DNA from 4 places in the Streptomyces mabaensis genome. Region 2 is predicted to be linked to each of the others. Evidence: riboswitches for the same ligand, from Rfam matches in the RefSeq annotation. Region 2 holds a riboswitch; each other region holds the start of a gene.
What was found. Region 2 has a riboswitch for cobalamin ahead of ACWV17_RS18185 (ABC transporter substrate-binding protein). Riboswitches for the same ligand answer to the same signal wherever they lie in the genome.

Region 1: it holds a riboswitch for cobalamin, as region 2 does, so the genes downstream of both, ACWV17_RS07545 (ABC transporter substrate-binding protein) here and ACWV17_RS18185 (ABC transporter substrate-binding protein) in region 2, are expected to answer to the same signal.
Region 3: it holds a riboswitch for cobalamin, as region 2 does, so the genes downstream of both, ACWV17_RS21210 (cobalamin biosynthesis protein) here and ACWV17_RS18185 (ABC transporter substrate-binding protein) in region 2, are expected to answer to the same signal.
Region 4: it holds a riboswitch for cobalamin, as region 2 does, so the genes downstream of both, ACWV17_RS20510 (energy-coupling factor ABC transporter permease) here and ACWV17_RS18185 (ABC transporter substrate-binding protein) in region 2, are expected to answer to the same signal.

What each region holds. Positions count from the first base shown of each region.
Region 1 covers NZ_JBSOPZ010000006.1:134,480-142,273, forward strand. The annotation lists gene ACWV17_RS07530 (ABC transporter permease) at 6-2,579, opposite strand; gene ACWV17_RS07535 (ABC transporter ATP-binding protein) at 2,576-3,364, opposite strand; gene ACWV17_RS07540 (MDR family MFS transporter) at 3,684-5,231, shown strand; cobalamin riboswitch at 5,334-5,522, shown strand; gene ACWV17_RS07545 (ABC transporter substrate-binding protein) at 5,776-7,017, shown strand; gene ACWV17_RS07550 (FecCD family ABC transporter permease) at 7,014-7,794, shown strand, end outside.
Region 2 covers NZ_JBSOPZ010000018.1:120,492-128,285, reverse strand. The annotation lists gene ACWV17_RS18190 (FecCD family ABC transporter permease) at 1-861, opposite strand, end outside; gene ACWV17_RS18185 (ABC transporter substrate-binding protein) at 2,008-2,997, opposite strand; cobalamin riboswitch at 3,036-3,176, opposite strand; gene ACWV17_RS18180 (Mov34/MPN/PAD-1 family protein) at 3,363-3,785, opposite strand; gene ACWV17_RS18175 (amino acid permease) at 3,854-5,302, opposite strand; gene ACWV17_RS18170 (DUF2017 domain-containing protein) at 5,614-6,267, opposite strand; gene clpS (ATP-dependent Clp protease adapter ClpS) at 6,267-6,581, opposite strand; gene ACWV17_RS18160 (nicotinate phosphoribosyltransferase) at 6,662-7,794, shown strand, end outside.
Region 3 covers NZ_JBSOPZ010000023.1:66,590-74,383, reverse strand. The annotation lists gene ACWV17_RS21225 (putative cobaltochelatase) at 1-34, opposite strand, end outside; gene cobN (cobaltochelatase subunit CobN) at 31-3,711, opposite strand; gene ACWV17_RS21215 (cobyric acid synthase) at 3,708-5,288, opposite strand; gene ACWV17_RS21210 (cobalamin biosynthesis protein) at 5,285-6,244, opposite strand; cobalamin riboswitch at 6,539-6,670, opposite strand; gene ACWV17_RS21205 (hypothetical protein) at 6,856-7,086, opposite strand; gene ACWV17_RS21200 (anion permease) at 7,134-7,794, opposite strand, start outside.
Region 4 covers NZ_JBSOPZ010000022.1:38,258-46,051, reverse strand. The annotation lists gene ACWV17_RS20545 (YncE family protein) at 1-189, shown strand, start outside; gene ACWV17_RS20540 (cytochrome P450) at 294-1,499, opposite strand; gene ACWV17_RS20535 (tRNA-dependent cyclodipeptide synthase) at 1,480-2,205, opposite strand; gene ACWV17_RS20530 (PadR family transcriptional regulator) at 2,382-2,960, opposite strand; gene ACWV17_RS20525 (energy-coupling factor ABC transporter ATP-binding protein) at 3,048-3,917, opposite strand; gene cbiQ (cobalt ECF transporter T component CbiQ) at 3,923-4,672, opposite strand; gene ACWV17_RS20515 (energy-coupling factor ABC transporter substrate-binding protein) at 4,680-5,066, opposite strand; gene ACWV17_RS20510 (energy-coupling factor ABC transporter permease) at 5,066-5,779, opposite strand; cobalamin riboswitch at 5,810-6,029, opposite strand; gene ACWV17_RS20505 (L-serine ammonia-lyase) at 6,197-7,579, opposite strand.

The DNA of each region.
Region 1 (7,794 bases), on a different contig from region 2:
CACCACTACTCCGTGGCGATGGCGTTTAGTACGTTCATCCGCCCCGCCCGGAACGCCGGGACCAGCGCCGCGAACAGGCCCACGAACGCCGAGCCCACGAACACCGTCAGGATCGTCGGCCACGGGATCTCCAGGACCCCGAGGCCCTCCAGCGCCAGCAGCTGCTGCGCGGTCGCGCCCCAGCCCAGCCCCAGCCCCAGGCCCAGCAGGGCGCCGAAGAGGGCGATGACCACCGACTCCAGGCGGATCATGCGGCGCAGCTGGCGGCGCGAGAGGCCGATGGCCCGCATCAGGCCGATCTCGCGGGTCCGCTCCACGACCGACAGCGCGAGGGTGTTCACCACGCCCAGCACCGCGACGATGATCGCGAGCGCCAGCAGCCCGTAGACCATGTTGAGCAGCTGCCCGATCTGGTCCTTCAGGTCCTGCTTGAAGTCGGTCTGGTTCTGCACCTTGTACTGCGGGTACGCCGCGAGCGAGTCCTTCAGGGCGGCGTACGCGGCCTCCTCCTTGCCGTCCTCCGCCTTCGCGAACATGATCATGTTCTTCGGCATCTTCTCGGCCGGCAGGTACCGCTCGACGGTCGTGATGTTCACGTACATCGCGCCCTTGTCGACGTTCGTGTCGTCGGACGTGATGGCGGCGACCCGCAGCCGGGCGGTCTCGCCGCCCTTGAAGGCGACCGTCATCTCGTCGCCGACCTCGACGCCGTGCCGCTTGGCGTAGGCGTCGCCGACCGACATGGCGTCCTTGCCGTACGCCGCCGCGAGTTCACCGGCGACCGTCACGCGCCGCAGGTCCTGCGCGTACGTCGGGTCGGCGGCGGCCAGTCCCTCCTCCTCCGTCTTACCGTCGGGGGAGGTCAGCTTCGCGTCCACGAACTTGTACTCGGTGACGTGGGCGATGCCGGGAGCCGCCTCCAGGGCCTGCTGGGCCTGCGGCATGATCGGCTGCCCGTTCGCGGACTGGACGATGAAGTCCGCGCCGACCGACCTGTCGAGCTCGTCGGTGGCCGAGGCCACCATCGAGGACCCGACGACCGACAGGCAGGCGACCAGCGCGAGCCCGATCATCAGCGCGGCGCCGGTGGCTCCCGTACGGCGCGGGTTGCGCAGCGCGTTGCGCTCCGCCATCCGTCCGACCGGGCCGAACATCCGCAGGACGACCGCGCTCAGCACCTTCACCACCCCGCCGGCCAGCAACGGTCCGATCACCACGAAGCCGATCAGCGTCAGCACCACACCCGCGCCGAGGAACAGCGAGCCCTCGCCCGCCTTGTCGGCGGTGGCCGCGAGGTAGAGCCCGGCGACGCCGGTGCTCGTCAGCGCCAGCCCGAGGATGCCCCGGATCCAGCCCGCCTTGCGGTCGCCGGGCGTTCCCGCGTCGCGCAGGGCGGCCATCGGCGAGACCTTGCCCGCCCGCCGGGCCGGCACGGCCGCGGCGATGAGGGTGACGACCACGCCGAGGACCACACCGACCACCGGGGTCGTCCACTTGACCGTGAGGTCGGCGGTGGACAGCTCCATGCCCATGGAGCCCATCAGCTCCATCAGCCCGACGGCGAGACCGACGCCGGCGCCCACGCCGAGGACCGAGCCGAACACGCCGAGCAGCAGCGCCTCGACGCGCACCGACTGGTTGATCTGGCCCCGGCTCGACCCGAGGGCCCGCATCAGGCCGATCTCACGCGTCCGCTGCGCGACCAGCATCGAGAAGGTGTTGAAGATCAGGAAGATGCCGACGAGGAAGGCGATGGCGGCGAAGCCGAGCATCACGTACTTCATCACGTCGAGGAACGAGCCGACGTCCGCGCGGTTGGCGTCCGCGGCCTCCTTCGAGGTCTGGAGCTTGTACGGGCCCTCGACCGAGGCGGCGAGGTTCCGCTTCAGCTGCTCGTCGCTGACCCCGTCGTTCGCGGTGACGGCGACATGGGTGAACAGGTCCGTCCCGCCGAGGAGCCCCCGCTGCGCGGTGGCGGTGTCGAAGTAGACGACGGCCGCACCCGGGTTGGTCACCTTGAAGGTGGCGATCCCGGAGATCTTCGCCCGGATGTCACCGGTGACGGCGATAGTGCGCAGCTCGTCGCCGAGCTTCAGGCCGTGCTTGTCGGCCGTGTCGGCGTCGACCATCACCTCGGTGGGGCCGCGCGGCGCGTGACCGGAGGTGATCTCCATCGACTTCAGTTCATTGCGGGTCCAGTTGCCGGCGAGCGTGGGAGCGCCGGTGGTGGAGCCCATGTTCTTGTTGTCGCTGTTGACGACGGTGACGCTCATCGAGACGACCGCGCCCTCGGCAGCCTTCACCCCGTCGGCCTCGGCGACCTTCGCCACGACCGAGGCGGGCAGCGTCTCGGGCCGGCCGGTCTGCGAGATCTCCTCGCCCTCCTTCGCGGACTTCGGGCTGACGGTGACATCGGCCGAGGTGACGGCGAAGAGCTTGTCGAACGTCGTGTTCATCGTGTCGGTGAAGACGAGCGTGCCGCACACGAACGCCACCGACAGCAGGACCGCGACGGCGGACAGCGCCATCCGCCCCTTGTGCGCGACGAAGTTGCGCATCGAGGTCTTGAGTACGGTCATGACGTCCGCCCGCGCGCGTCGAAGTCCTTCATCCTGTCGAGGACCTGATCGGCCGTCGGGTTGAACATCTCGTCCACGATCCGGCCGTCCGCGAGATACAGCACCCGGTCCGCGTACGAGGCCGCCACCGGGTCGTGCGTGACCATCACGATGGTCTGCCCCAGCTCGTCGACCGACTTCCGCAGGAAGCCGAGCACTTCGGCGCCCGCCCGGGAGTCGAGGTTTCCGGTCGGCTCGTCACCGAAGATGATCTCGGGCCGCGCCGCCAGCGCACGGGCGACCGCCACCCGCTGCTGCTGACCGCCGGACAGCTGCGTCGGCCGGTGCTTCAGCCGCCCGGCGAGACCGACGGTCTCCACCACCCGGTTCAGCCACTGGGCGTCGGGCTTGCGGCCCGCGATGTCCATCGGCAGCGTGATGTTCTCCAGCGCGTTGAGCGTCGGCAGCAGGTTGAACGCCTGGAAGATGAAGCCGATCCGGTCCCGGCGCAGCTGCGTGAGCTTCTTGTCCTTGAGCTTGGTGATCTCGGTGTCGTCGACGTAGATCTCGCCCGAGGTCACGGTGTCGAGGCCGGCGAGGCAGTGCATCAGGGTCGACTTGCCCGAACCCGACGGCCCCATGATCGCGGTGAACCGCCCCCGCGCGATGTCCACATCGACATGGTCGAGCGCGACGACCCGCGTCTCCCCCGACCCGTACGCCTTGACGACCTGCCGCGCCCGCGCGGCTACGGCCGTAGGCCCTCCAGTGCCCTCGTGCCTGGGAATGGTCACAGCCGTAGTCACGGTAAATCTCCTCGGTCGACGTCGTGGTGCGTGCCTGGAACAACTGGGTCGAGTCTGGTCGGCACAGGGGTACGGGCGCGCTGGTGCGCATCTCCGTATCCACCCGGGGGTTAGCCCCACCCACCGGGTGAGGCGGCCCGTAAGAACCAGTTAAGAACCGGTCCGCGGCCATCTCCTCCTCCACCGGTACGAACGGCCCCTGGCCCGAAGGGCGGAGGTCCCCCTAGGGGGAGTACGCCGTCGGGCGGAGTCCGTCTCGGGGACCCCCGCCCCCTCCCGCGGCCCGGCCCGGGAATGAGAGGGTGTCCCAGGAAAATAGATGCACGGTGAAAGGATTCGGGTGAGCGGCAGCAGCGGCGGCGGTACGGAAGCCCTGCCCGGCACCCGGTCCGCCCCGGAGTCCGCCCGCCGGCGCAGGCCGGTCGTCGCGGCGCTGATGCTCGGTATGGCGCTCGCCGCCCTCGACGGCACGATCGTGTCCACCGCCGTCCCCCAGATCGTCGGCGACCTCGGCGGGTTCGCGGTCTTCTCCTGGCTCTTCTCCGGCTACCTCCTCGCCGTCACCGTCACCCTCCCCGTGTACGGCAAGCTCTCCGACACCTTCGGCCGCAAGCCGGTCCTCATCGCCGGCATCGCCCTCTTCCTCGTCGGGTCGGTCCTGTGCGCGGTGGCCTGGAACATGGCGGCCCTGATCGCCTTCCGGGTGGTCCAGGGACTCGGCGGCGGCGCGATCCAGGGCACGGTCCAGACGATCGCCGCCGACCTCTACCCCCTCAAGGAACGCCCCAGGATCCAGGCCCGGCTCTCCACCGTCTGGGCCGTCTCCGCGGTGGCCGGACCGGCGGTCGGCGGGCTCCTCGCCGCGTACGCCCACTGGCGCTGGATCTTCCTGATCAACCTGCCGATCGGGGCGTTGGCGATGTGGCTGATCGCCCGTCACCTCAAGGAGACCGCCCGTACGGCTCCGGCCGCCCGCCCCCGGATCGACTGGGCCGGCGCACTGACCGTCTTCGCCTGCGGCGGCCTGCTGCTGACCGCCCTGGTCCAGGGCGGCGTCGCCTGGCCCTGGCTGTCCGCGCCCTCGCTCACCCTGCTCGCCGGGGCGGCGGTCCTCGCGGCGCTGGCCGTCGTCGTCGAGCGCCGGGCCGCGGATCCGGTCATCCCCGGCTGGGTCTGGCGCCGCCGCACCATCGCCGCCGTCAACCTGGCCCTCGGCGCGCTGGGGCTGCTGATGGTCGCGCCGACCGTCTTCCTGCCCACGTACGCGCAGTCGGTCCTGGGCCTCGGCCCGATCGGCGCGGGCTTCGTCCTTTCGATCATGACCCTGAGCTGGCCCATCTCCGCCGCGCTCAGCCAGCACGTCTACACCCGCATCGGCTTCCGCAACACCGCGGTCATCGGCATCTCACTCGCCGCCGTGATCCTCCTCGCCTTCCCCCTCCTGCCCTACCCGGGCTCCCCCTGGCAGCCCGCCCTGATCATGCTGCTGCTCGGCGCCGCCCTCGGCCTCTTCCAACTGCCGCTCATCGTCGGCGTCCAGTCGACGGTGGGCTGGTCGGAACGCGGCACCACCACCGCATCCGTACTCTTCTGCCGCCAGGTCGGCCAGAGCGTGGGCGCCGCGCTGTTCGGCGCCGTCGCCAACGCCACCCTCACCGCCCGCCTGCCGGACGCCGACCTCGACGGCGTCGCGCACGCCCTGGAACACCCCGCCTCCCTCACCGCGGAAGCGGCGGACCAGCTGCGCCGGGCGGTCGACACGGCGGTGGACCACGTCTACCTGGGCGCGGCGGCAGCGGCGGTACTGGCCCTGCTGGCCCTCCTGCTGATCGCGCCCCGCCGCTTCCCGGTCATCACGGAGGACTGACCCGACTGTTAGTCAGCCACCCTGCGCATGACCGACGTCGCCGAACCACGCCCCTGCGCGTCCCCCCATGTGGTGGGGGGCACAGCCGAAGGGCTGGCGCGGTCATGTGCGTTCTGGGATGCTTCCGTCCGACAAGCGACGGCGGAACGAGGAAGCCGGTGAGATTCCGGCACGGTACCGCCACTGTGTAGGGGGAGCGACTCCGCCGAAGCCACCGCCCCGTCGGGGTGGGAAGGCCGGAGAAGCGTCGATCCCGAGTCAGGAGACTCACGCCGTCGCACCTCGCCATACCGGGGCGGATTTCCCCGAGAGAGGACGGTGGCACTCGTGTGCCCGCGTGCTTGTGTGAAGTTTCCACTCCCGGCTGCCCGTATGAGATGGACGCGACGGCTTGTCGCTCGGACCCTGCCGTCGGAGCGCTGAAGGGCCTCCCGGCGACGCTCGGCGTCCCACCCTCTCGCTGACTGTGCGACCGCCCCTCGGTCGTTCCCTTTCCCACGCACCCGGAAGACCGGTGCGCTTCGACGCATGCCCAGGAGCCCTCGTGTCCGTACGACCAGTCCCGCCTCTTCGACGCCCTGCCGGCATTACGGCGCTGATCGCCGCTCTGAGTTTCACCCTCGCCGCGTGCGCCGACGGCGACTCCGCCCGGCCGGCGGATTCCCGGGCCTCGGGGTCCGCGGCCGGCTGCATCTCCGACTTCGATCCGGCCGAGGACTACTTCCCCGTGAAGTCCACGGTGGAGCACGCGAAGAACTTCACCTTGCGGTACGAGAAGAGCTACCAGGTCCTCACGGTCAAGGAGCCCTACCCCAAGGGCAAGCCCGAGTCGTACGTCCTGGTCAAGTGCGGGGCCCCCAAGCCGAAGCTGTCCGGCGACCTGGCCAAGGCCCAGCAGATCACCACTCCGGTCAAGAGCCTGTACTCCGCCTCGACCACGCACCTGCCGCTGCTGACCGAGACCGGCACGCTGAATGTCCTGACCGGTGTGGCAAGCGGCGCGTTCGTCAGCTCCGCCGAGGTCCGTGAGCGGGTGACGTCGGGCAAGGTCGCCGAGTACGCCAAGGACAACACCCTGAACGCCGAGCAGGTCATCGGCGCCAGGCCCGATGTCCTGATGACCCAGGGGACCGACGACCCGCAGTACCCGAAGCTGCGGCAGGCGGGCATCGCCGTCGTCGCCAACGCCGAGTGGCTGGAGCCCAGCCCGCTCGGCCGCGCCGAGTGGGTCAAGGCCATGGCCGCACTCACCGGAGCCGAGAAGCGCGCGGGCGAGGTGTTCGACACCGTCGAGAGCGACTACGGCAAGGTCGCCGCCAAGGCCGCGAAGTCCGTCTCGGCGGGCAAGCCCGTCAAGGTGCTGCCGGGCACGATGTACCAGGGCACGTGGAGCATGGCCTCCGGCGGCAGCTACGTCGGGAAGCTGATCAATGATGCCGGTGGCACCTACCCGTGGGCGGGCGACAAGGGCACAGGCAACCTTCAGTTGAACTTCGAGGCCGTGTACGCCAAGGGCGGCGACGCGCCGACGTGGCTGGTCGGCGAGCAGTGGAAGTCGACTGCCGACGCGGTCAAGGCGGACCGTCGCTACGCCAAGCTGAACGCTGTGAACGCGGGTGAGGTCTGGACGAACACCAAGGCGCTGGGTCCCGGCGGCGGCAACGACTTCTACGAGCGCGGCGTCCTGCGTCCGGACCTCGTCCTCGCCGACCTGTTCGCCCTCCTGCACCCGGACCAGGCCGCGGGCCACACCTTCACCTTCTACACCAAGGTGCCGCGCGCGTGACCACGCGGACAGCCGTGACGCCTGCCCCGGCCCCGGCCCCGGCCCCGGCAAGCCCGGTGCCCGGGCGTCGGCGTCTCCTGGTCGTCTCCGGGCTGGCCGTCGGCACGGCAGTTCTGTTCGTGCTGACGGTCGCCGTCGGCTCCTACCAGGTGCCTGTCGGGGAGGTGGTGCGTGTGCTGTTCGGCAGTGCGGGGGCCGACCCGCGGTGGGCCGTCATCGTCGAGGAGGTGCGGCTGCCGCGTGCGCTGACGGCCACCGCTGTGGGCGCTGCCCTCGCCGTGGCCGGCGTGCAGATGCAGACGCTGTTCCGCAACGCGCTGGCCGATCCGTTCTCACTCGGGGTGAGTTCGGGGGCAAGCATGGGGGTGGCGGCCGTGGTGGTCAGTACGGGCGGTGTGGCCGGGAGCTTCACCGGTGACCTGGCGGGGCTGGGCCGCATCGGCGTGGTGCTGGCCGCTTCCCTCGGCGCCGGGTGTGTGCTGGCGCTGGTGCTGCTGCTGTCGCGCTGGGTCCGCTCGGCGGTCACCCTGCTGGTCATCGGCGTGATGATCGGCTCGGCGGCCACCGCGGTGGTCAGCGTCATGCTGGTGTACGCCCGGCCCGAGCGCGCCCAGCAGTTCGTGATGTGGGGACTGGGCAGTTTCAGCGCCACTACCTGGCCCGACCTCGCGGTGATGCTCCCGGTGATCGGGGCGGGCCTGGCGGCCGCCCTGCTGACCACCAAGCGCCTCAACGCGCTGCTGCTCGGCGAGGACTACGCCCGCACCATGGGCCTGA
Region 2 (7,794 bases):
GAACGCGGCCCCTGCGAGCGCGACGACGGGCAGCAGGGCGCGGTGCCCGGCGCCGACGGCCATCCGGGCGGCGTGCGGCACCATCAGCCCGACGAAACCGATGGCTCCGCTGAAGGCGACCAGGACGCCGGTGAGCAGGGTCGCCAGGACGAAGACGGCGGCCCGGAAGCGGGCGGTGTCCAGGCCGAGGACGGTCGCGCCCTCCTCGCCGAGCAGGAGCAGGTCGAGGGGGCGGGCGAGGGCGAGCAGCAGCACGGTGCCGGCGGTGAGGACGGCGGCCGGGAACGCGAGGCTGTCCCAGCGGGCGCTGCCGAGTCCGCCGAGGGTCCAGTACAGGACCTCCTGGAGGCGGTCGGCGCGGGCGGAGGTGACCAGGAGCAGGCTGGTCAGCGCGGAGAGGATGTACGAGACGGCGACCCCGGCGAGGACGAGACGCCCGGTGGTGAGCGTGCCGCCGCCGCGGGCCAGGGTGTAGACGAGGACGAGGGAGGCGAGGGCGCCGGCGAAGGCGGCGGTGGGGATCGCCACGGTGGTGGCGATCCCGGCGCCGACGCCGAGGACGATGACGGCCACGGCGCCGGCGGAGGCGCCGGAGGAGACGCCGAGCAGGAAGGGGTCGGCGAGGGGGTTGCGGACGAGCGCCTGCAGGACGGTCCCGATGACGGCGAGCCCGGCGCCGACGACGGCGCCGAGGAGGACGCGGGGCAGCCGGACGTCGAGGACGATGGTGCGGAAGGGGCCGGGGCCGGCGGTGCCGGTGAGGATGTCGGCCAGGTGGCCGGCCGGAATCCGCACGGAACCGAGCAGGAGCCCGCCGAGCGAGGCGGCGACGAGGGCGAGAGCGAGCCCGCCAACGACCACGCCGTACCGCAACCGCGCCCGCCCGGCCTCGCGGCGCGGGTCCGCTTCGCGGGGCCCAGCACCCGCGCCGGGCCGCGAGGCCGCCCCAGCGGGCTCCGGGCCGCCGCCTCCGCGACGCGAGGCCGGAACGGCCGCGCGGGGCGCGGCCGGAGCGGAAGCTTCCGCCGCCGCTCCGCGGCCGGCGGTCGCGGCCGACCTCGCGGGCTCCGCGCCCGCTCCGCGGCGAGGGCCCGGCGCGGCCGGGATGTCGGCTCCCGCCGCCGCTTCGCGGTCACGTGCAGCCGGAACCTCTGGTTCCGCTGCCGCCGCCCGCGGACCAGGCACGGCCGGTGCCGCAGGGACCACTCCTGCCTCGCGGCGCGAGGACCGGTCGGCGGCCGGAGCGGACCCCGCGGGCTCGGCGCCCGCTCCGCGGCGCGGGCCCGGGGCAGCCGCTCCGGGCACGGCCGGGATGTCGGGTTCCGCCACCGCTCCGCGGCTGGCGGCCGGGGCCGTCCCCGCGGGCTCCGCGCCCGCTCCGCGGCGCGGGCCCGGGGCTGCCGCTGCGGGCGCAGCCGGAGCGGAAGCTTCCGCCGCCGCTCCGCGGCCGGCGGTCGCGGCCGACCTCGCGGGCTCCGCGCCCGCTCCGCGGCGAGGGCCCGGCGCGGCCGGGATGTCGGCTCCCGCCGCCGCTTCGCGGTCACGTGCAGCCGGAACCTCTGGTTCCGCTGCCGCCGCCCGCGGACCAGGCACGGCCGGTGCCGCAGGGACCACTCCTGCCTCGCGGCGCGAGGACCGGTCGGCGGCCGGAGCGGACCCCGCGGGCTCGGCGCCCGCTCCGCGGCGCGGGCCCGGGGCAGCCGCTCCGGGCACGGCCGGGATGTCGGGTTCCGCCACCGCTCCGCGGCTGGCGGCCGGGGCCGTCCCCACGGGCTCCGCGGCCGCTCCAAGGCGCGGGCCCGGGGCTGCCGCTGCGGGCGCAGCCGGAGCGGCAGCTTCCGCCGCCGCTCCGCGGCCGGCGGTCGGGGCCGGCCCCGCGGGCTCTGCGCCCGCTTCGCGGCGCGGCCCCGGCGCGGGCCGGGGGTCGGCTTGCGGCTCGGCGGGGCTTGGGGGTTTCGGCGCCGGGGCGTGGCGCGGGGTGGGGTCTTCGGGGGGTGTCACCTTGGCCTACTTCGCCTGCTCCGGGTGGAGTTGGGACGCCAGTTTCGCTATCGCCGCCGGGGCTCGGACTCCCAGGACCGCGTCCGACAGCGGCAGGACCGCGAAGCGCTTGTTCCTGATGGCCGGGACGTCCGCCAGGACCGGGTCGTTGAGGAGGCGCTGCTTCTTCTGGGCCACCGTGGTCGAGCCGTAGTCGTAGATCACGACGACCTCCGGCTTGCGCGCCACGACGTTCTCCCACGACGCGTCACCGAAGGGCTTGTCGAGGTCGGCGAAGACGTTCGTGCCGCCGGCCCGGGTGATGATCTCGTTGCCGATGCCCTTGCCGCCCGCCGTGAACGCCGTCTTGTCGCCGCTGTCATAGACGAACACCGGGACCGGTGTGATGCCCTTCAGGTCCGCCGCCGTCGCGGCCGTCACCGTCTTCGCCTCGCGGACCCACTCGTCCGCGCGGGCCGCGACGCCGAACGTGCGGCCCACCTCGCGGACCTCCTGGTAGAGGTCGTTCAGGGAGGTGCTGCCCGGGGTGCAGTTCTCCACGTTCAGGCGGGTGGCGATGCCGCTCTTGCCCAGGGCCTCGCGGCTGCGGCCCTCGTTCGCCGCGAAGGCGCTCGCGTAACCGCCGTAGACGAAGTCGGGGTTGGCCGCGAGGAGCTTCTCGTACGACGGGTACTCCTTGGCCAGCACCGGGGTGGCCCGGTACTCCCGCTCGTACTCCGGGAGCACCTTGTCGTCGAGGTACGCGGTCCCGGCCAGGGACTTGGCGAGGCCCAGTTCCAGCATCACCTCGGTGACGTGCTGGTTCATGGTGACGGCCCGCTTCGGCGGGGCCTTGAACGTCGTGGTCGTACCGCAGTTGGTGACCGTGTACGGGAAGCCGGCGGCCTTCGCGGCGGGCTGCCCGCCGGGGCCGGGGCTCGTACCGCAGGCGGTGAGCAGGAGCGGGAGCGGGAGCAGCAGGGCCGCTGTGAGAGCGGTGCGCCGGTGCCAGGACATGGCTGTGCCTCCTCCGGGGGATTTCCGCGTCCCCTGGTCGGTGCTGAAGGCGGCAGGTCAGTTCCTGGCTTCCGGGCCGGCCGGTTCGAACGGGTCGAGGTGGCGGGCGGCCTGGTCACAGTGGCGGGACCGTGCCGGATTCACACCGGCTTCCTGGGTCCTGCCGCCTTGTTGTCGGCGCTCAGTGTGGCAGACGGCCCTTAGGGGGTGTCCAGCCGATCATGCCGGGCTCCCGTCGCCTGGCACGCACATCTGCGGCGTTGGCCGACTCCGGCCATAGCTCCGCTATGGCCGAATCCGGCCGCCTTGCAGCTGCACGCACCAGGCGCCGCTCGCTGATCCGGCCTGATCGGCCGGACACCCCCTCAGTACGTCTCCACCACCTTGACGTCTTCCTCCGTGATCACGCCGTCCACGATGCGGAACGAGCGGAACTGGAAGGGCCCGGCCTCGTCCGTGTCGGCGGTGGACACCAGCACATAGTGGGCGCCCGGCTCGTTGGCGTACGAGATGTCCGTGCGGGACGGGTACGCCTCCGTCGCGGTGTGCGAGTGGTAGACGACCACCGGCTCCTCGTCCCGGTCGTCCATCTCCCGGTAGAGCTTCAGCAGGTCGGCCGAGTCGAACTCGTAGAACGTGGGCGAGCGCGCGGCGTTCAGCATCGGGATGAACCGCTCGGGCCGCCCGGTGCCCGCCGGGCCGGCGACGACGCCGCACGCCTCGTCGGGGTGGTCCTCACGGGCGTGGGCGACGATGGCGTCGTACAGGGCCTGGGTGATGGTGAGCATGAGCACGAGGATAAGCAGACGGCCCCCGGATCTGAGATCCGGAGGCCATCTGGTGAGACGCAGAGGCGTTACTTCGAGACGCTCTCGTATTCCGGCGTGCGCTTCGCGATCTGCGGGTTGCGGCTCTTCAGGACCGCCCAGCCGATGGCCAGGCCGACCGCCCAGACGGCCGCCACGATCAGGGAGACGCGCGCGTCCTTGTCGTACGCGATCATGCCGGTCACGAAGACCAGGAAGACCAGCGCGACCCAGCTGAACTTCGCGCCGCCCGGCGCCGGGAACGAGGAGGCCGGGAGCCGGCCGGCGTCCACCGCGCGGCGGTAGCGGATGTGGCTGACCAGGATCATCATCCAGGTCCAGATGCCGGCGGCGGTGGCCACCGAGACGACGTACACGAAGGCCTTCTCCGGGACGACGTAGTTGAGGATGACGCCGATGCCCATGAGGGCGACGGAGACGGCGATGCCGACGGCCGGGGTCCGGCGCGCGTTGAGCTTGCCGAAGGCCTTGGGCGCCTCGCTGTTGGCGGCGAGGTCGCGCAGCATGCGGCCGGTGGAGTACATGCCCGAGTTGCAGGACGACAGCGCCGCGGTCAGCACCACGAAGTTGACGATGCCGGCGGCGAGCGGGATGCCGATCTTCTCGAAGGCGTGGACGAACGGGCTCTGGCCCGCCGAGAACTCGGTCCACTTGACCACGGCGAGGATGACGAGCAGCGCGCCGACGTAGAAGACGATGATCCGCCAGGGCAGCGTGTTGATGGCCTTGGGGAGCGTCTTCTCCGGGTTCTCGGACTCGCCCGCCGTGACACCGACGAGCTCGACGGCGAGGTAGGCGAACATGACGCCCTGGAGGGTCATCAGGCTGGAGCCGATGCCGTTCGGGAAGATGCCGCCGTGCGCCCAGAGGTTGGAGGCGGCGGCGGTGTCACCCGCGTCGGAGAAGCCGAGCGTGAGGACGCCGAGACCGATCACGATCATGCCGATGATCGCGGTGACCTTGACCATCGAGAACCAGAACTCGACCTCGCCGAAGATCTTGACCGAGATCAGGTTGACGCCGAAGAGCACCACCAGGAAGACCAGGGCGCTGACCCATTGCGGGATTTCGGGGAACCAGAAGTGCATGTAGATGGCCGCTGCGGTCAGCTCGGCCATGCCGGTGACGACCCACATGAGCCAGTAGGTCCAGCCGGTGACGTAGCCGAAGAACGGGCCGAGGAACTCGCGGGCGTACTCCGCGAAAGAGCCCGAGACCGGCCGGTAGAGGAGCAGCTCGCCGAGTGCCCGCATGATGAAGAAGATCACGACGCCCGCGAGGGCGTACATGAGGATGATGCTGGGCCCGGCCTTGGCGATGTTGGCGCCTGCGCCCATGAACAGGCCGACGCCGATGGCGCCGCCGATCGCGATCATCTGGACCTGGCGGCTGCCGAGTCCGCGCTCGTATCCCTCTTCGGGAGTGCCGCCCGCGGCCTCATTGCCGTCGTGATGCTTGTCGACCTGCACTGAGGTCATGGTGGTGCGCCCTTTCTCCATGCCGGTCCGTGCCGTTGTTGGCTACGGATCGGGTCCTCGATCCCCCCGGATGTGGATGGAGTTGCACGCCGGCGATCAGCCGGCCAAGCACCCCTGCGGGACATGGGTGGCGTCCCGTCAGCGGTCGTGAAGATCTATCACGCTCGCCTCGGTGATCCACAGGGTCGGATGTGATGCACACCACAGGAAGAAGCGGACAAAAGTCCTCAGGCGCAGCAAAAGAAGTGATCACGGTAACGTGATCGTTATCCGGATTTGAGCGTCCGTTGAGCGAACAGAAGCCTGCGAAATCAGGACATCAGGGTTTCGACGAGGGTTTCCTGGAGGCCGCCGAGCCAGAGGTACGCCATCACCATCGGCTTGCGCGGATCGTCGTCCGGCAGCCGGTACAGCTCGCCGCTCTCGTCCTCGTCGGTGACCTCCAGCCGGGCGCCGATGGCCAGCCGCAGGTCGTTCAGGGCGCCGAGCCACTGCCGCGATTCACCCTCGGTCAGTTCCAGTACCGCCCCGCCGTCGCCGCCCGCGCTGAGCGCGTCCAGGGTGCGGACCATCGCGAGGGCGTCGTCGCGCTTGCGGGCGCGCAGGTCGTTCTCCGTGAAGCGGCGGAACTCGGCGGAGCGGGCGCGCAGCTCCTCGTCGGCCCACGAGCCGGGCGAGCCTGGCGAGTCGGCCGATCCGGCCGCGTCGGGGCCGGCGTACGCGTCCGGGCCCGCGTACGCGTCGGGGAAGAGGCGGGCCAGCGCCGGGTCGGACGGCGGCTCGCTCGGGCCCTCGGCGAAGAGCGCGGCCAGCGGGTCCTCGCCCTCCGCGGGCGCGTCGCCGGGGCCGATCAGTTCGAGCAGCTGGACGGCCAGGGAGCGCAGGATCGAGATCTCGACCTCGTCGAGGGCCACGGCCGCGCCGCCGCCCTTCAGTGGCACGAAGGTGCCGGGGTGTGCCGCCATCAGCCGCGGTCCTGCGAGAGGGTCGCCCAGAGGCCGTACCCGTGCATCGCCTGCACGTCGCGCTCCATCTCCTCGCGGGAGCCGCTCGAGACGACCGCCCGGCCCTTGTGGTGGACGTCCAGCATGAGCTTGTGCGCCTTGTCCTTGGGATAGCCGAAGTAGGCCTGGAAGACGTAGGTCACGTAGCTCATGAGGTTGACCGGGTCGTTGTGGACGAGTGTGACCCACGGGACGTCGGGCTCGGGTACCGCGAAGGTTTCCTCGGCCGATTCGGTGCGTTCGATCTCTACGGGAGCAACACTCACTTGTCCCATGCTGCCACTGGGAGGGGTCCATCGCACAAACGGCTCGCACATCTCGTCACTCTGACGAGATGTGGAGTAGCATTCTCGTCATGAACACTGCGGACCTGGGCCTGCCGGTGGACGTTCCGTCGACCGCGCTCTTCACCGACCAGTACGAGCTCACGATGTTGCGGGCGGCACTGAAGGCGGGCACCGCCGACCGCCGCTCCGTCTTCGAGGTCTTCACCCGCCGGCTGCCCGAGGGGCGTCGCTACGGAGTCGTCGCAGGCATCGGCCGGGTCCTGGACGCCGTGGAGAACTTCCGCTTCGACAACGGGGTCCTGGAGTTCCTGCGGGAGCACGCCGTCGTGGACGCGCCCACGCTGGACTGGCTGGCGGACTACCGGTTCAGCGGGGACATCTGGGGCTATCCGGAGGGCGAGGTGTACTTCCCCGGCTCGCCGGTCCTGCGGGTCGAGGGCACCTTCGGCGAGTGCGTGCTGCTGGAGACCGTGATCCTGTCCATCCTCAACCACGATTCGGCGATCGCGGCGGCGGCCTCCCGGATGGCGGTGGCCGCGGGGGGCCGGCCGCTCATCGAGATGGGCGCCCGGCGCACGCACGAGCTGGCGGCCGTCGCCGCCGCGCGCGCCGCGTACGTCGGCGGGTTCAGCTCCACCTCGGACCTCGCGGCGGGCTTCCGGTACGGGATTCCAACCGTCGGCACCAGCGCGCACGCCTTCACCCTGCTGCACGACACCGAGCGGGACGCCTTCACCGCGCAGGTCGCCTCGCTCGGCGGCGGTACGACGCTGCTGGTGGACACGTACGACGTGGCCGAGGCGGTCCGTACGGCCGTGGACGTCGCCGGGACGGACCTCGGCGCGGTACGCATCGATTCGGGCGACCTGCTGCTGGTCGCGCACCGGGTGCGGCACCAGCTCGACGAGCTGGGCGCGACCGGGACGAGGATCGTGGTGACCTCGGACCTGGACGAGTATGCGATCGCCTCGCTGGCCGCGGCGCCGGTGGACGCGTACGGCGTGGGAACGCAACTGGTGACCGGCAGCGGTCACCCCACCTGCTCGATGGTCTACAAGCTGGTCGCGCGCGCCGGATCGGCCGACCCCAGGGCGCCGCTGGTGCCGGTGGCGAAGAAGTCGCTGGGCGGGAAGCTCTCGGTGGGCGGCCGGAAGTGGGCCGCCCGGCGGACGGACGCGGACGGGGTCGCGGAGGCGGAGGT
Region 3 (7,794 bases), on a different contig from region 2:
CGACGATCGCTGTGAACGGATAGGGAACACTCATGCGTCGTCACCCTCCAGATCGCCCTCGAGTTCGAGGTAGGTCTGCCGGAGCCGGTCCAGGGTGTCCTGGTCCGGTTCCTCCCAGAGCCCGCGGTCGGCTGCCTCCAGCAGGCGCTCGGTGATGCCCCGCAGCGCCCATGGGTTGGACTTCTGCATGAACTCCCGGTTCTCCGGGGCGAAGACGTACTCGGACGCCAACTTCTCGTACATCCAGTCGTCGACCACGCCCGCCGTCGCGTCGTACCCGAAGAGGTAGTCCACGGTCGCGGCCATCTCGAAAGCGCCCTTGTAGCCGTGCCTCCTCATCGCGCTCATCCAGCGCGGGTTGACCACCCGGGCGCGGAAAACTCGGTGCGTCTCCTCGCCCAGCGTGCGCGTCTTCACCTGGTCCGGGACCGCCGAGTCACCCACATAAGCCTCAGGGGAGGCACCCGTCAGATGCCGCACCATCGCGACCATCCCGCCGTGGTACTGGAAGTAGTCGTCCGCGTCGACAAGATCATGTTCCCTCGTGTCGACATTCTTCGCCGCCACCGCGATCCGCCGGAACGCCGTCTCCATGTCCCCGCGCGCCCCCCGCCCGTCCAGCCCGCGGCCGTACGCGTATCCGCCCCAGACCGCGTACACCTCGGCCAGGTCCGCGTCCGAGCGCCAGTTCCGCGCATCGATCAGCGGCAGCAGACCCGCCCCGTACGCACCGGGCTTGGAGCCGAAGATCCGGGCCGTGGCACGCCGCCGGTCACCGTGTTCCGCCGTGTCCTCGTCAGCGTGGGCGCGCACGTAGTTCGACTCGGCCGGCTCGTCCAGCTCGGCCACCGCCCGTACGGCGTCGTCGATCAGGCCCACCACATGCGGGAAGGCATCCCGGAAGAAGCCCGAGATACGGACGGTGACGTCGATGCGCGGCCGGCCCAGTTCCGCCACCGGTACGACCTCGAAGCCGGTCACCCGGCGCGAGGCGTCGTCCCACACCGGCCGGCAGCCCAGCAGCGCGAGGATCTCGGCGATGTCGTCGCCCTGGGTGCGCATCGCGGACGTGCCCCAGACCGTCAGGCCGACCGACTTCGGGTAGTCGCCGGTGTCCGCGAGGTAACGCGCCACGAGCGAGTCGGCGAGCGCCTGGCCCACCTCCCACGACAGCCGGGACGGGATCGCCTTGGGGTCGACGGAGTAGAAGTTGCGCCCCGTCGGCAGGACGTTGACCAGCCCGCGCGTCGGTGAACCGGACGGCCCGGCGGGGACGTAACCGCCGTCGAGCGCGTGCAGGACGTTGCCGATCTCGTCGGTCGTACGGGCCAGCCGCGGCACCACCTCCTCGCACGCGAAACCCAGCACGGCCACGGCAGAAGGGAGTTCGTCACCGAGGACCTCATCGACCAGCCCGGCCACCGCCGAGACGTCCCAGCCGCGCTCCTCCATCCCCTCCGCGAGCCGCCGGCACAGTTGCTCCAGCAGGTCGATCGCGTCGGCGCCGGTACGCGCCGGCCCGTCGACCAGCGCGGTCAGTTCCACCGGCACCTTCACGGCCGCGCCCGGCTCACCGAGCAGTGCCTTCTCCTCCAGCCCGAAGTGCTCGGCGAGAGCCGCCCTGAGCCCCGGCAGCGCGTTCGCCGTCCCGCCCCACACCTGCGAGGCCCGCAGCACCGCCAGGACCAGGTTGACCCGGGCCTCGGCCTCGGGGCCACCGCCCAGGATGTGCAGGCCGTCGCGGATCTGGACGTCCTTGATCTCGCAGAGGTAGCCGTCGATGTGCATGACGAACTCGTTGAAGTCGCCGTCGTCCGGCTGCTCGTCGACATGCAGGTCGTGGTGGAGCTCGGCGGCCTTGACCAGCGTCCAGATCTGCGCGCGGACGGCCGGCGCCTTCACCGGGTCGAGGTCGCTGACGAGCGCGTACTCGTCGAGCAGCTGCTCCAGCTTGGCCAGGTCGCCGTACGTGTCGGCGCGCGCCATCGGCGGCACCAGATGGTCCACGACCGTGGCGTGGCCGCGGCGCTTGGCCTGCGTGCCCTCGCCCGGGTCGTTGACGATGAACGGGTAGATCAGCGGCAGTTCGCCCAGGACGGCGTCGGGGCCGCAGCCCGCCGACAGTCCGAGGCCCTTGCCCGGCAGCCACTCCATGGTGCCGTGCTTGCCCATGTGGACGATCGCGTCGGCGCCGAATGAATTGTCCAGCCAGCGGTACGCCGCCATGTAGTGGTGCGAGGGCGGCATGTCCGGGTCGTGGTAGATCGCGATCGGGTTCTCCCCGAAGCCACGCGGCGGCTGGATCATCACCACGACATTCCCGAACTGCAGGGACGCCAGCACGATGTCGTCGCCGTCCACGTACAACTGGCCCGGCGGCTCGCCCCAGTGCTCCAGCATGCCGTCGCGCAGGCCGGGCTCCAGCCGGTCGAACCAGGCCCGGTAGTCGGCGAGCGGCACGCGCGCCGGCGCGGCCGCGAGCTGCTCCTCCGTCAGCCACTCCACGTCGTGACCGCCGGCGTTGATCAGCCGGTGGATCAGCTCGTCGCCGTTGTCCGGGTGGCCTTCGACCAGGTAACCGGCGTCACGCAGGGCGTCCAGCACCCGTACCGCGGACGCGGGTGTGTCCAGCCCCACCGCGTTGCCGACGCGCGAGTGCTTGGTCGGGTAGGCGGTGAAGACAAGCGCGAGCTTCTTCTCGCCGTTGGGCTTGTGCTTCAACGCGGCGTGGCGTACGGCGATCCCGGCGACCCGCGCGGCCCGTTCGGGGTCGGCGACGTACACCGGTACGTCGTCGGGACCCTGCTCCTTGAAGGAGAAGGGGACCGTGATGAGCCGCCCGTCGAACTCGGGGATCGCGACCTGCATCGCGGCGTCCATGGGGGAGAGGGCCGCGTCCGACTCGTCCCACGCGGCGCGCGAGGACGTCAGGCACAGGCCCTGCAGTACGGGTACGTCGAGGTCGGCGAGCGCGCCGATGTCCCAGGCCTCGTCGTCGCCGCCGGCGGAGGCGTCCGAAGCGCGCGTCCCGCCCGCCGCCAGGACGGTGGCGATCAGCGCGTCGGCCCGGCCCAGCAGCTCGTACAGTTCGGGTTCGGCGCCGCGCAGTGAACCGCAGTACACGGGCAGGGCGTTGGCGCCCTTCGCCTCGATCGCGTCGCACAGCGTGTCGACGAAGGCCGTGTTCCCGGAGAGCTGGTGCGCCCGGTAGAAGAGCACGCCGACGGTCGGCCGCCCCGCCACCTGCGCACGCTCACCGTGCAGCCCCCACTCGGGCATCCTCCGCGGCTCCTCGCTGTGCCTGGTCTGCGCGCCTCCGGCGCGGCCGTGCCCGGCGAGCAGCACGTCCTCGGTCAGGAACCGGGCCAGCTGGACCAGGTTCGCCGGGCCGCCCTCGACGAGATACCGCAGCGCCTCCGCGACGGCGCCCGCGTGCACCGACGACTCGGCCATCAGTTCCGCGTCCGGTACGGCCTCGCCGCCCAGCAGAACGGTCGGGATCCCGGCCGCCTTCAGCGCGGCGAGACCGTCCTCCCAGGCCCGCTTGCCGCCCAGCAGCCGTACGACGGCCACCGAGGAACCCTCGATCAGCGCGGGCAGCTCGGCCGCGACGTCGATCCGGGTCGGGTTGCCGATGCGGTACGGCGCGCCGGAGGCCCGGGCCGCCAGCAGGTCCGTATCGGCGGTGGACAGCAACAGCACGGTGCTCATGGCGCTCCAGGTGCGATGAAGGGAAGTCCTGACGGTGCGCCCGACTCGATCAGCCGCAGCAGCGCACCCGTGTCCGCGTGTTCTTCGATCAGATCGCCCAGCAGGTCCAGCTGCTCCTCGCGCAGCGTCCCGAACGACGTGTCCGGCGCGGGTACGAAGCGGCGTCCCGCGGCGGCGGCCACCTCCCGCAGGAACGCGCGCCGGAAGCCGTCGCTCTCCAGCGATCCGTGCCAGTGGGTGCCCCAGACGTCGCCGGCCCGGCAGCCGTCCAGGAAGGGGGTGCCGCCGAGAACTTCGGCCACCCCGTGGTGGATCTCGTATCCCTCGACGGGCTCGCCGAGCGCCTCCCCGACGGGCCGGGCGAGCGTCTTCTCGACGGCGAACCGGACCCGGACCGGCAGCAGTCCGAGCCCCGGGACGTGGCCCGCCCGTGACTCGACCTCGTCCTCGATGTGTGCGCCGAGCAGCTGGAAGCCGCCGCAGATGCCCAGTACGGGCCGGCCCTCGGCGGCGCGCCGCGCGATCGCCTCCGCGAGACCGCGCTCCCGCAGCCACTCCAGCGCCCGGACGGTGCCGCGCGTTCCCGGCACCACCACCAGGTCGGCGTCGGCGAGTTCCTCGGCGCGGTCCACGAACCGCACGACGACGCCGGGCTCGGCGGCCAGCGCGTCGACGTCCGTGAAGTTGGACATCAGCGGCACCGCGCACACCGCGACCCGCAGCACGTCCTCGCCGACCGGCGGGGCGACGACGGACTCGCGTACGGCGCCCCGTAGCGAGACCCGCAGCCCGTCCTCCTCGTCGATGCCGAGCCCGTGCCGGAACGGCAGCACACCGTACGTCTGACGTCCGGTCAGCCCCCGGAGCATCTCCAGGCCGGGCTCCAGCAGTGACACATCGCCGCGGAACTTGTTGACGAGGTAGCCCGCGATCAGCGACTGGTCCTCGGCGCTCAACAAGGCGGTCGTGCCGAAGAAGGAGGCGAAGACGCCCCCGCGGTCGATGTCTCCCACCACGACCACCGGGAAGTCCGCCGCCCGGGCGATGCCCATGTTGACGATGTCCGTACGCCGCAGGTTGATCTCGGCAGGACTGCCGGCCCCCTCACAGATCACGGCGTCATACGTGCCCCGCAGTTCCTCCAGGCACGCCGTGACGGTCCCGAGAAGTGCCTCCTGCCGGCCGCCATGCAGCGTTTTTCCGGGGGACACTGCGTCTGATTGCGGCTCCGCCGCGGGCCCAGGCCCCCCGAAGAACCCACGCGCGCTCATCTCACCCACCGGCTTCCCCATCAGCACCACCTGGCTGCTGCGGTCGCTGCCGGGCTTGAGCAGTACGGGATTCATCAGCGCGCTCGGCTCGACCCGTGCCGCCTGGGCCTGCATCGCCTGGGCCCGCCCGATCTCCGCGCCCTCGCGCGTGACGAACGAGTTCAGCGACATGTTCTGCGCCTTGAAGGGCGCGACCTTCACCCCGGTGCGTACCAGCCACCGGCAGATCCCGGCCGTGACAACGCTCTTGCCGGCGTCCGACGTAGTGCCGGCGACCAGCAGTCCACCCCCGCGCGTGCGGTTCATGCGGTCCTCCTCCGTCCAGCGATCAGCCGGCCGGCGACGAGCCGGCCCGCGACGCACACCCCCAGGGCCACCCCGGTGACCACGCGCGACAGCTTCACGGCGCGGTCGATGTCGGCCACCTCGACCGGCCGGCCACCGGCGTTCAGCACCGGCCGGTGTTCGACGCGGCCGGCGTACGAGAGGGTGCCGCCGAGCCGTACGCCCAGCGCTCCGGCGAACGAGGCCTCCACCGGCCCGGCGTTGGGGCTCGGGTGTTTTGCCGCGTCCTGCCGCCAGGCCCGTACCGCCCCCCGGCGGTCGGGCCCGGCCAGTACGGCGGCGGCCGCGGTCAGCCGGGAGCCCGGCCCGCCCGCCACGTCGTCGAGCCGGGCCGAGGCCCAGCCGTACCGCAGGTACCGGGGTGACTTGTGCCCGACCATGGCGTCCAGGGTGTTCACCGCGCGGAACGCGAGCAGGCCGGGGACGCCCGCGACGGCGCCCCACACCAGGGCCCCCACCACCGCGTCGGAGGTGTTCTCGGCGACGGACTCCACGACGGCGCGGGCGATCTGACGGCCGTCCAGGGACTGCGGGTCGCGCCCGCACAGACGGGGCAGCCGTTCCCGGGCGACGTCGAGGTCGCCGGCCGCCAGCGCGCCGCCGATGGCCCGGGCCTCGCGGCCCAGCGACGTCCCGCCCACCACGGCCCAGGTCGCCGCGGCGGTCAGCGCGGCATGGGCGGCGGGACGGGAGCGTACGGCGCGGGCGGCCAGCGCGCCGGCGGCGGCCGCGCCCCCGGCGCACACCACGGCGTGCAGCGCGCCCCACCCGCGGTGGTCATGCCACAGGACCTTCTCGACGGCGGTGGCGGCCCGCCCGAACGCGGCGACCGGATGCCCGCGGCGGGGATCGCCGAGGACGAGGTCGCCGAGCAGGCCGGCGGTCACGCCGTATGCACATACGCGATCGGCACGCATGGGTTCAGCCGGCCGATACGCCTAGGCCCTGTCCGGGCGATCTTCTCGGGCCCGCGGCGCCAGCTACGGCACCTCGCCGCGTTGTCGGAGTAGCCCAAGTACATCCAGTACGAGGGCGATCCTCCGCCTTGCGATGCACCGCATCTGACGCCGCGGGCTGATCCTCAAAGATCGCCCGGACAGGACCTCGGCGGGACCCCGTACTCGTACTCACATGGACAACTGAACCGCAGCCCGGCATGGCGAAAGTCCTCACTCAGGGTCCGCGCCCTGGTTCGACGTGACCGGCGGTGAGAGTCTCCTGGCTCCCGGATCGGCAACTCCCCCGGCCTTCCAGCCCGTACGCACGGGCCGTGACTTCCGGTGTGGGGGAGTGCTCCCCGGTGACAGTGGCGGGACCGCGCCGGATTCGCACCGGACTTCCTCTCCTGCCGCCGTTTGGCTCCGGAAGTCCACCACGCCCCGCGAACGCCCGTCAACTCGCCGTTGACCTGCGGCGGGACAGTGTGCGAAGCCCCACACCGGCGGGAACGCGAACGCCCCCGGCAGGAGTCCGTGAGGGACCCGCCGGGGGCGGTCGGCTTGCCGGTGCGGTCGGCTGCCGGGTTGGGTCAGACGACGATCAGATAGATCCCGTACGCCACCGCCGCCGCGCAGAGCGCGAAGCAGGCGTACGCGCCGGTGCGGGCCAGGGCCGCGGCGCCGGCGGAGCCTCCCTGCGCGGTGGCGGACTCCTGCTTGGAGAGGCCGACGATGCCGAGGGTGAACAGGCCCACCAGGGCGACGGTGGCCGTGAGGCTGACTCCGAAGACGGAGCCGAGAGCTGCCCAGTCGATCTTCATACTGCTGATTCCTTCACTCGTCGAGTGCGTCGAGCGCGTCGAGCTGGTCAGACGGTCGCGGGCTGCGGCGGTTCGGGGGACGCGGGCGCCGGGGCGGGGATGGTGGCCTTCAGTTCGCCGGTGGTGGCGGTGGTGACGCCGGCCGGCGGCGGGGTGACGGCGGCCATCGCGGCGGTCACGACGCCCGCGGGCTCGCCGTCGGCGCCGGTCTCGTTGACGTTGGTGTGGTCGACGACCTGGCGGCGGGAGACCAGCCAGATCGCGAGGCAGGAGCTGACGAGGAAGACCGCGACGGCGGCGACACCCCAGTTGCCCTGCCTGGTGACGAGCTCCGCGCCCGCCGCGACAAGGCCGGCCGCCGGCAGGGTCAGGCCCCAGGCGATGAACATGCGGGTCGCGGTGGACCAGCGGACCACACCGCCCTTGCGTCCGAGACCGGAGCCCATCACCGCGCCGGAGCACGAGTGGGTGGTGGAGAGGGAGAAGCCGAGGTTCGAGGAGGCCAGGATGACGCTCGCCGCGCTGGTCTGGGCGGCGAAGCCCTGCTGCGGCTGGAGGTCGGTGAGACCCTTGCCCATGGTGCGGATGATGCGCCAGCCACCGAGGTAGGTGCCGAGGGCGATCGCGACACCGGCCGAGAGGATGACCCACAGAGGCGGGTTCGAGCCGGGGGCGAGAGCGCCGCCGGCGACCAGGGCGAGGGTGATG
Region 4 (7,794 bases), on a different contig from region 2:
ATGGGCGGCGTCTCGGCGGACGGCAAGGTGCTGTGGCTGTCGGGCCGGTACGACGCCGAGGTGTACGCCATCGACACGGCCACCGGGAAGCAGCTCGCCCGGATCCCGGTGGGCAGCGGCCCGCACGGCCTCGCGGTGTACCCGCAGCCCGGCCGGTACTCGCTCGGGCACACCGGCGTCTTCCGCTGACCGCTGCCGCTGGGCCAGGACCTCACCGCGATCTCCTCGCCTACGACAGCGCCCCGGGAGCCGGTGCGGGCTCCCGGGGGCGCTCCCTGGTCAGGGGCGCGGCCTCACCACGCGACCGGCAGCCGCTCCGGCAGCCGCTTGATGAATCCGGTACGCCACACCAGCTGCTCGGCGGGGACGGCCAGACGCATGTCCGGCAACCGCTCGACCAGGGCGGTCAGCGCGATCTCCGCGTGGGCGCGGCCGAGCGCCGACGCCGGGCAGAAGTGGCGGCCGGCACCGAACGACAGGTGCGGGTTGGACGTCCGGTCCAGGTCCAGCCGCTCGGGGTCGGTGAACACCGCCGGGTCGAAGTTCGCCCCCTCGACCAGCACCAGCACCAACTCGCCCTTCTTCACTAGGACGTCGCCGACCTGGATGTCGTCCATGGCCAGCCGCGGCAGCCCGTCACCGATGGACAGGTTCCAGCGGAGCAGCTCGTCGACGGCCCGTCCGATGCGCTCGGGGTGCGTGCGCAGGTACCCGATCAGCTCGGGCCGCTGGAGCAGGGCGAGGACGGCCAGTACCAGGAACGCGGAGGTGGACACCGCGCCCGCGCCGAACAGCGACACCGCGACCGTGGCGAGCATCTCGTCGGTCAGGTGCGCCGACTCCGGGTCCTCCCGCAGCGCGGCCAGCTTGCCCAGCAGGCCCGAACGCCGGCCTTCCGGAGCGTTGAGCTGCTCCACCATGTAGCCGAGGTCCTTGTACCAGTTCAGTGCCGAGCCGTCGAAGGTCTCGGCACTGGTCATGAAGGCGATGTCCAGCCCCGACATCAGCCGGCGCCAGTCCGCGAACGGCACTCCGATGACCTTGCAGTGCAGCGCCGCCGAGAAGGGGTCGGCGAACCCCGCCCGGAGGTCGGCCGGCGGGCCCTCGGCGAGGAGGCCGTCGATCAGCTCGTCGGCCGCCCCCCGGAGCCACTCCTGCAGTCCGTCGGCGCGCGGGTTCAGTGCCTTCATCACCGCGCTGCGCAGGCCCGCGCTGTTGATGTTGCCCATGTTGTTGACGACCTCGGGCGGGATCGTCAGGGCGTACTGCCTCGGCACCCCGGCGTTCGCCGTGTCCTTGAGGCTGAACCGCTCGTCCTCCAGGACCTGTTTGGCCAGTGCGTAACTGCTCACCAGCCAGGCGCTGTCGCCGGTGAGGGTACGGACCCGGGTCACCGGCCGCTTCACGCGCAGCCAGGTGCACTCCTCCGGGAGGACGTCGCCGCGGCGGGACAGCGGAAAGTCGAGGAGGTCTCCGTGTTCAGGCTGCGCGTCGGACATCGACATCATTCCTTCCGGTTTCTCCGGGACGCACCACGGCATAGGCCTGGTTGCGCGTCGCACGGAGGCCGCCACCGCGCCCGTAGAGCACGTCGGTCAGCGGCATTCGTACGTGGTAACAGGACACCGAGGACGGCACGTCCAGAATGCTCGGGGTGTCCAGGAAGAACGGAAGCTCCGCCGCCATGTAGTCGAAACAGACCTGCCGCTGTTCCTCGGTGATGGACTGTCCGTCGTCGAGTTTGGTGCCGAGGAAGAACTCGGCCATCTCCTCGCAGCCCTTCCGGAATTCATCGTCCGTTTCGATGAAATGGCGGACGCGTCGGTGGAGGAGTTGATAGACGCGGTTTCCGGAGAACTCCGAAAGCGCCCTCACCCGGGTGTCCCCGAGTGGGGGGCCGGCCTCCTCTACGCCCCGCAGCATCCGTCGGCGTACGGCCTTGATCTCCTTGGCCGCGCGGCGGGCCGCGTGCTCCTGGGTGTAGCCGAAGGAGGCGAACATCCGGTCCACGTGGAGATCGGCATAGACGAAATCGACCTGGGCGAAGCGGGAGTTCGCCCAGCGGGCGAGAGAGGTGATGCGCTCCGCGCTGAAGTAACTGTTGCCCGGGCTTACGCCGATGAGTACGTGGTCGCCCTCGTCCCAGATGCTGCGGCAGGCGGGGGTGAAGGGCAGAACTTCGAATGAGTCAGCTGTGATCGTCACTTTTGTGATCGCCCTTGAGGCCGCTTGTCCCTGGGAGCCCTGCGCTCCTGGTGTGGCGGCAACGGCATGAAGTTATCGGTCGTCGGCGGAGCGTGACAAGAGCGTCATGAGATTGGCTGGAATTGAGCTTGTGGGCGATTCTGTGTCACTTCCGCATTACGGAACGGTAATTGAATTCATGCCTTTGTGCCGCCCGGGATGTCGCCGCTCTCGCGCGCCGCCGCCATGTCCGTCAGCTCGGCGAGCGCCTCCTCCAGCCACTCCAGCCAGAACTTCTCCAGCGCGACCCCGCCGTGCAGCACCAGACGGCGCAACCGGTCCTCGTCCGCGTTCCGGCCCGGCGGGAAGTCGCGCTCCTCGATGGCCGCGTACGTCGCCGACTGCCTGCGGTGCAGGGCGAGATGCCGCCGCACCTCGGCCTCCAGCCCGTCGGCCCCGACCACCGCCGCGGCGCGCAGCCGCAGCAGCAGCGGGTCCCGGATGGGCTTCGGGTCCTGGCTCTCGCCGACCCAGCGGGCGAGTTCCGCGCGGCCCGTGGGCAGTACCTCGAACTCCTTCTTCTGCCCGCGTGCGGGCTGCTCGGAGGGGAGGGCCCGGATCAGGCCGGCCTGCTCCAGCTTGCCCAGCTCCCGGTAGATCTGCTGATGCGTGGCCGACCAGAAGTACCCGATGGACCGGTCGAACCTGCGGGTCAGCTCCAGCCCCGACGACGGCTTTTCGAGCAGGGCGGTGAGGATCGCGTGCGGGAGTGACATGGAGGCATCTTAGGTACCGCGCGCTCAGGGCCGGTCCGGCGGATCAGGGCCCGACAGGCCCCGGCAGGTCCGGCGGGTGCGGGCCGATCAGGTCCCCCGTACCGCCGTCGCCCAGCCACCGAGCTCCTCCGGGGTGCGCGGCCCGGCGTCCGTCCCGCCGAGCAGTCCGTGCGCCCGCAGCACCTCCGCGGCCGCCATACCCCACGGCCGGCGCAGCCGGGCGGCGTCCAGCAGCCCCTGGTCGGCGAGCACTTCGGCGACGGGCCCGGTGTGCAGCCCGTCCGGGGCCAGCACCGCCGCGTCGTCCGCCCAGCGCAGCGCGAGGTCCACGTCGTGCGTCGCCATGACGACGGTGGTGCCGAGTTCGCGCAGCCGCTCCAGCACCTCCAGCAGCCGTTCCTGGCCGTGCGGGTCCAGACCGGCCGTGGGCTCGTCGAGGATCAGCACCCGCGGCCGCATCGCCACGGCGCCCGCGATCGCCGCCCGCTTGCGCTGCCCGTACGACAGCAGGTGCGTCGGCCGGTCCCGCAGGGCCACGATGTCCAGGGCCTCCAGCGCCTCCGCCACCCGGTCGCGTACCTCGGCCTCCGGCAGGCCAAGGTTCATCGGACCGAACGAGACGTCCTGGCCGACCGAGGCGGCGAACAGCTGGTCGTCCGGGTCCTGCACCACCAGCTGAACGGTCGTCCGCAGCCGGGTCAGTCCGGCCCGGTCGTACGCCACGGGCGCACCCTCCAGCCGCAGTTCGCCCGACGCGCAGTGCAGTCCGCCGCTCAGCAGCCGCAGCAGCGTGGTCTTGCCACTGCCGTTGCGGCCGAGCAGGGCCAGCGAACGGCCCTCGCGGATCCCGAAGTCGACGCCGCTCAGTACGGCCGGGCCGTCCTGGTAGGCATAACCAGCCGCGAGGAGCTCCACGACGGGCGCCCCCACGGCGGGCCGTGCGGACGCTGTGGTCACTCTGGTCACAGGGAGAGCCTTTCGAGTACGAGCGTGAGGGCGGTGACCCCCGCCAGCAGCGCGCCGCTCGCGGCCAGGAACCGCCAGGAGAGCACCGCCGGCGGGACCAGGACGCGCAGGGTGCCGTCGTAGCCGCGGCCCGCCAGCCCCGACTGAAGGCGCTCCGCCCGGTCGAAGGCCCGGACGAAAGCCGTCGCGCCCAAGCCGGCGAGCGAACGCCAGGTGGCCGCCCTGGTGGTGTGGCCCAGCCGGGCGGCCTGCGCCTGGCGTATCCGGGTGATGGCGTCCAGGAGCAGAAAACTGATCCGGTACATCACCAGGGCGACGTCCACCACGGGCGCGGGGACGCCCGCGCGTACCAGCCGCGGCAGCACATCGGAGACGGGAGTGGTGAAGGCGAACAGCAGCACGCCGAGCGAGGCCGCCGAGGTCCGCAGCAGCAACTGCCCGGCGTGCGCCGCGCCTTCGGGTGCGAGGGTCACGAGGCCGCCCGTACCGCCGACCTGGAACAGCAGCGGTACCGCGCCGGTGACGCAGAACCCGAGCGGAATGCGGTACGCCCGCCACAGCTGGCGGGGCGCGACCCCGGCCGGGCCGAGCAGCACGGCGAGCGTGGCGGCGCCGACGATCACCGCACCCGGCCAGGGCGGCAGGCAGACCGCCGAAACGGTCAGCCCGAGACCGAGGACGGCCTTTTCCAGCGGATGGCGGCGGCGCCAGCGACTGCTGTGCGCCGCCGCGTCGATCGGCAGCATCCGCCGGTTACGACGTCGGGCCGGCGGGCCGGCGGGCGGGCTGCTCGCCCGGCTCCCCGGCCGTGGCTGCCGCCGCTCCCGTGGCTGCCGCCGCGCGGGCTTCGCCCTGCTTGCGGCCCTTGCGCAGCCCGAAGTAGTAGGCCAGTACGCCCGCGCCGAGCGCCGCCTGCAAGGAGAACAGCGCCGACTCGATCTCACCGGACGGCGGCTCGTACAGCGGGGTGAACCACGGCTCGTAGTCCGGCTGGATCTCGGTGATGGCGGCCTCCGCCTGCCCGTCGGCTCCGGCGAACGGCTCCTCCTTGCCGTCCCCGAGGCCGAGCGCGAGCGGCAGTACGGCGAGTGCGGCCACGATGAGCAGCAGCAGTGAGTTGATCTTCGCGTTCCGGCTCATCAGGCCACGGCCCCCTTCTTCTGCCCGGGCTTCTTCTGCCCGGGCTGCGCGCCCTGGAGCAGGACCCCGAGCCGTGTCAGCTCGCCCTTGCTCGACTGGATCAGCAGCCGCATGACGAGCACGGTCAGCAGACCCTCGCTGACCGCCAGCGGAATCTGGGTCACGGCGAAGATCCCGCCGAACTTGGCCAGTGCGCCCAGGAGTCCGGTCGCCGGGTCGGGGAAGGCGAGCGCCAGCTGCACGCTGGTGACGCAGTACGTGCTCAGGTCGGCCACGAAGGCACCGAAGAACACGCTGACCATCAGCGGCACGTCGAAGCGCCGCAGCAGCCGGTACACCCCGTAACCCGCCCAGGGCCCCGCGATGGCCATCGAGAAGACGTTGGCCCCCAGCGTGGTGAGTCCGCCGTGGGCCAGCAGCAGGGCCTGGAACAGCAGGGTGATGGTGCCCAGCACCGCCATGATCGGCGGTCTGAACAGGATCGCACCCAGACCGGTTCCGGTGGGGTGGGAGCAACTGCCCGTGACGGAGGGCAGTTTGAGCGCGGACAGAACGAACGTGAAGGCGCCGGAGGCACCGAGCAGCAGGGTGCTCTCGGGGTTGGCCCTGACCTCACGGGTCAGGGCCCTGACTCCGTGGACGACGAACGGAGCTGACGCGGCGCCCCAGGCGGCCGCGTGCAGCGGGGGCAGAAACCCCTCGGCTATATGCATGGTTGGGTAGACCCTCTCCAGCACCTCGTGGATGGACAACGCGCCCTGGCCGGTCTCCTGGCTGACGGGGGGTCCTGGGGTCCACCCCGGACTGGCAATGTGCCGTCCGACTCCGCCTTCCCGGACTCCGCGGTCTCCCGCGGTGGTCCAGTGGCTCCCCGGAGGGTGGAGTCGGACTACCCGATCACAGTGGCGAGGGCCGCACCGGTACCGCACCGGTTTCCCGAACACCAAGGCCCTGTGACCTTAGTGGGCGTGACGACCTGCGACAACCCGCGCACGGGCGCACGACAAGGGCGCGCCTGACGGGGATCGGGTCAAACATTCACGTGTTCACATGTCCAGATGATCATGCGTTCAGGCGTTCACGGGATCACGCGCCGAGGTGTGGCTGACGGGTCCGCTGTCGCGCGTCGCTCAGCATTCGATGACGTTGACGGCGAGGCCGCCGCGGGCGGTCTCCTTGTACTTGACCTTCATGTCCGCGCCGGTCTCCTTCATGGTCTTGATGACCTTGTCGAGGGAGACCTTGTGGCTGCCGTCGCCGCGCATCGCCATCCGCGCCGCGGTGACCGCCTTGACCGCCGCCATGCCGTTGCGTTCGATGCACGGGATCTGCACCAGGCCGCCGACCGGGTCGCAGGTCAGGCCCAGGTTGTGCTCCATGCCGATCTCCGCGGCGTTCTCCACCTGCTCCGGGGTGCCGCCCAGCACCTCCGCCAGCGCGCCGGCCGCCATCGAACAGGCCGAGCCGACCTCACCCTGGCAGCCCACCTCGGCACCCGAGATGGAGGCGTTCTCCTTGAACAGCATGCCGATGGCGCCCGCGGCGAGCAGGAACCGCACCACGCCGTCCTCATCGGCGCCGGGCACGAAGTTCATGTAGTAGTGCAGGACGGCCGGGATGATCCCGGCGGCGCCGTTGGTCGGGGCGGTCACCACCCGGCCGCCGGCCGCGTTCTCCTCGTTCACGGCCATCGCATACAGGGTGATCCACTCCATCGCGAGGGCGGTCGGGTCGCCCTCGGCGCGCAGCTTGCGGGCCGTGGTGGCCGCCCGGCGGCGGACCTTCAGCCCGCCGGGCAGGATGCCCTCGCGGGACATGCCGCGTGCCACGCACGCCTGCATGACCCGCCAGATCTCCAGCAGGCCCTCGCGGATCTCCTCCTCGGTGCGCCAGGACTTCTCGTTCTCCAGCATCAGCGCGGAGATGGACAGACCGGTCTCCGAGGCCAGCCGCAGCAGCTCGTCACCGGTGCGGAAGGGGTACTTCAGCACGGTGTCGTCGAGCTTGATCCGGTCCTCGCCCACCGCGTCCTCGTCGACGACGAAGCCGCCGCCCACCGAGTAGTACGTCTTCTCCAGCAGTGGTGTGCCCGACGCGTCGTACGCGAACAGGGTCATGCCGTTCGCGTGGTACGGGAGGGAGCGGCGGCGGTGCAGGATCAGCTGGTTCGGCTCGTCGAACTCGATCTCGTGCGCCGCGCCGATCTCCGCGCCCAGCAGGCGGAGCCGGCCGGTCTGCCGGATCCGTTCGACCTCGTCGTCCGCCGTCTCGACGTTCACCGTGCGGGGCGAGTGGCCCTCCAGGCCCAGCAGCACCGCCTTCGGGGTGCCGTGACCATGCCCGGTGGCGCCCAGCGAGCCGAACAGCTCCGCCCGCACCGCGGCGGTCTGCGCGAGCAGACCGTCCTTCTTCAGCCGGCCGACGAACATCCGCGCCGCCCGCATCGGACCGACCGTGTGCGACGAAGACGGACCGATACCGATGGAGAAAAGATCGAAGACGGAGATGGCCACGGTGGCGGACTCCCTTGTCTGCTCGTGGTGGGCGGTGCGGGTGCGGGTGCGGTGCGGTAAGGAGTGTTTGTAGAAGACGAGCCTAACGCGAATGGGTGACGGGCATGCCTCGGCCGAGTGTCGGGGAGGTACCGCTGTCCGTCCGGTCATACGAATGGCCCGGCCTGTGGACAACTCAGGCCGGGCCATCGCGTCGCCGCCCTACGGTGAATCCG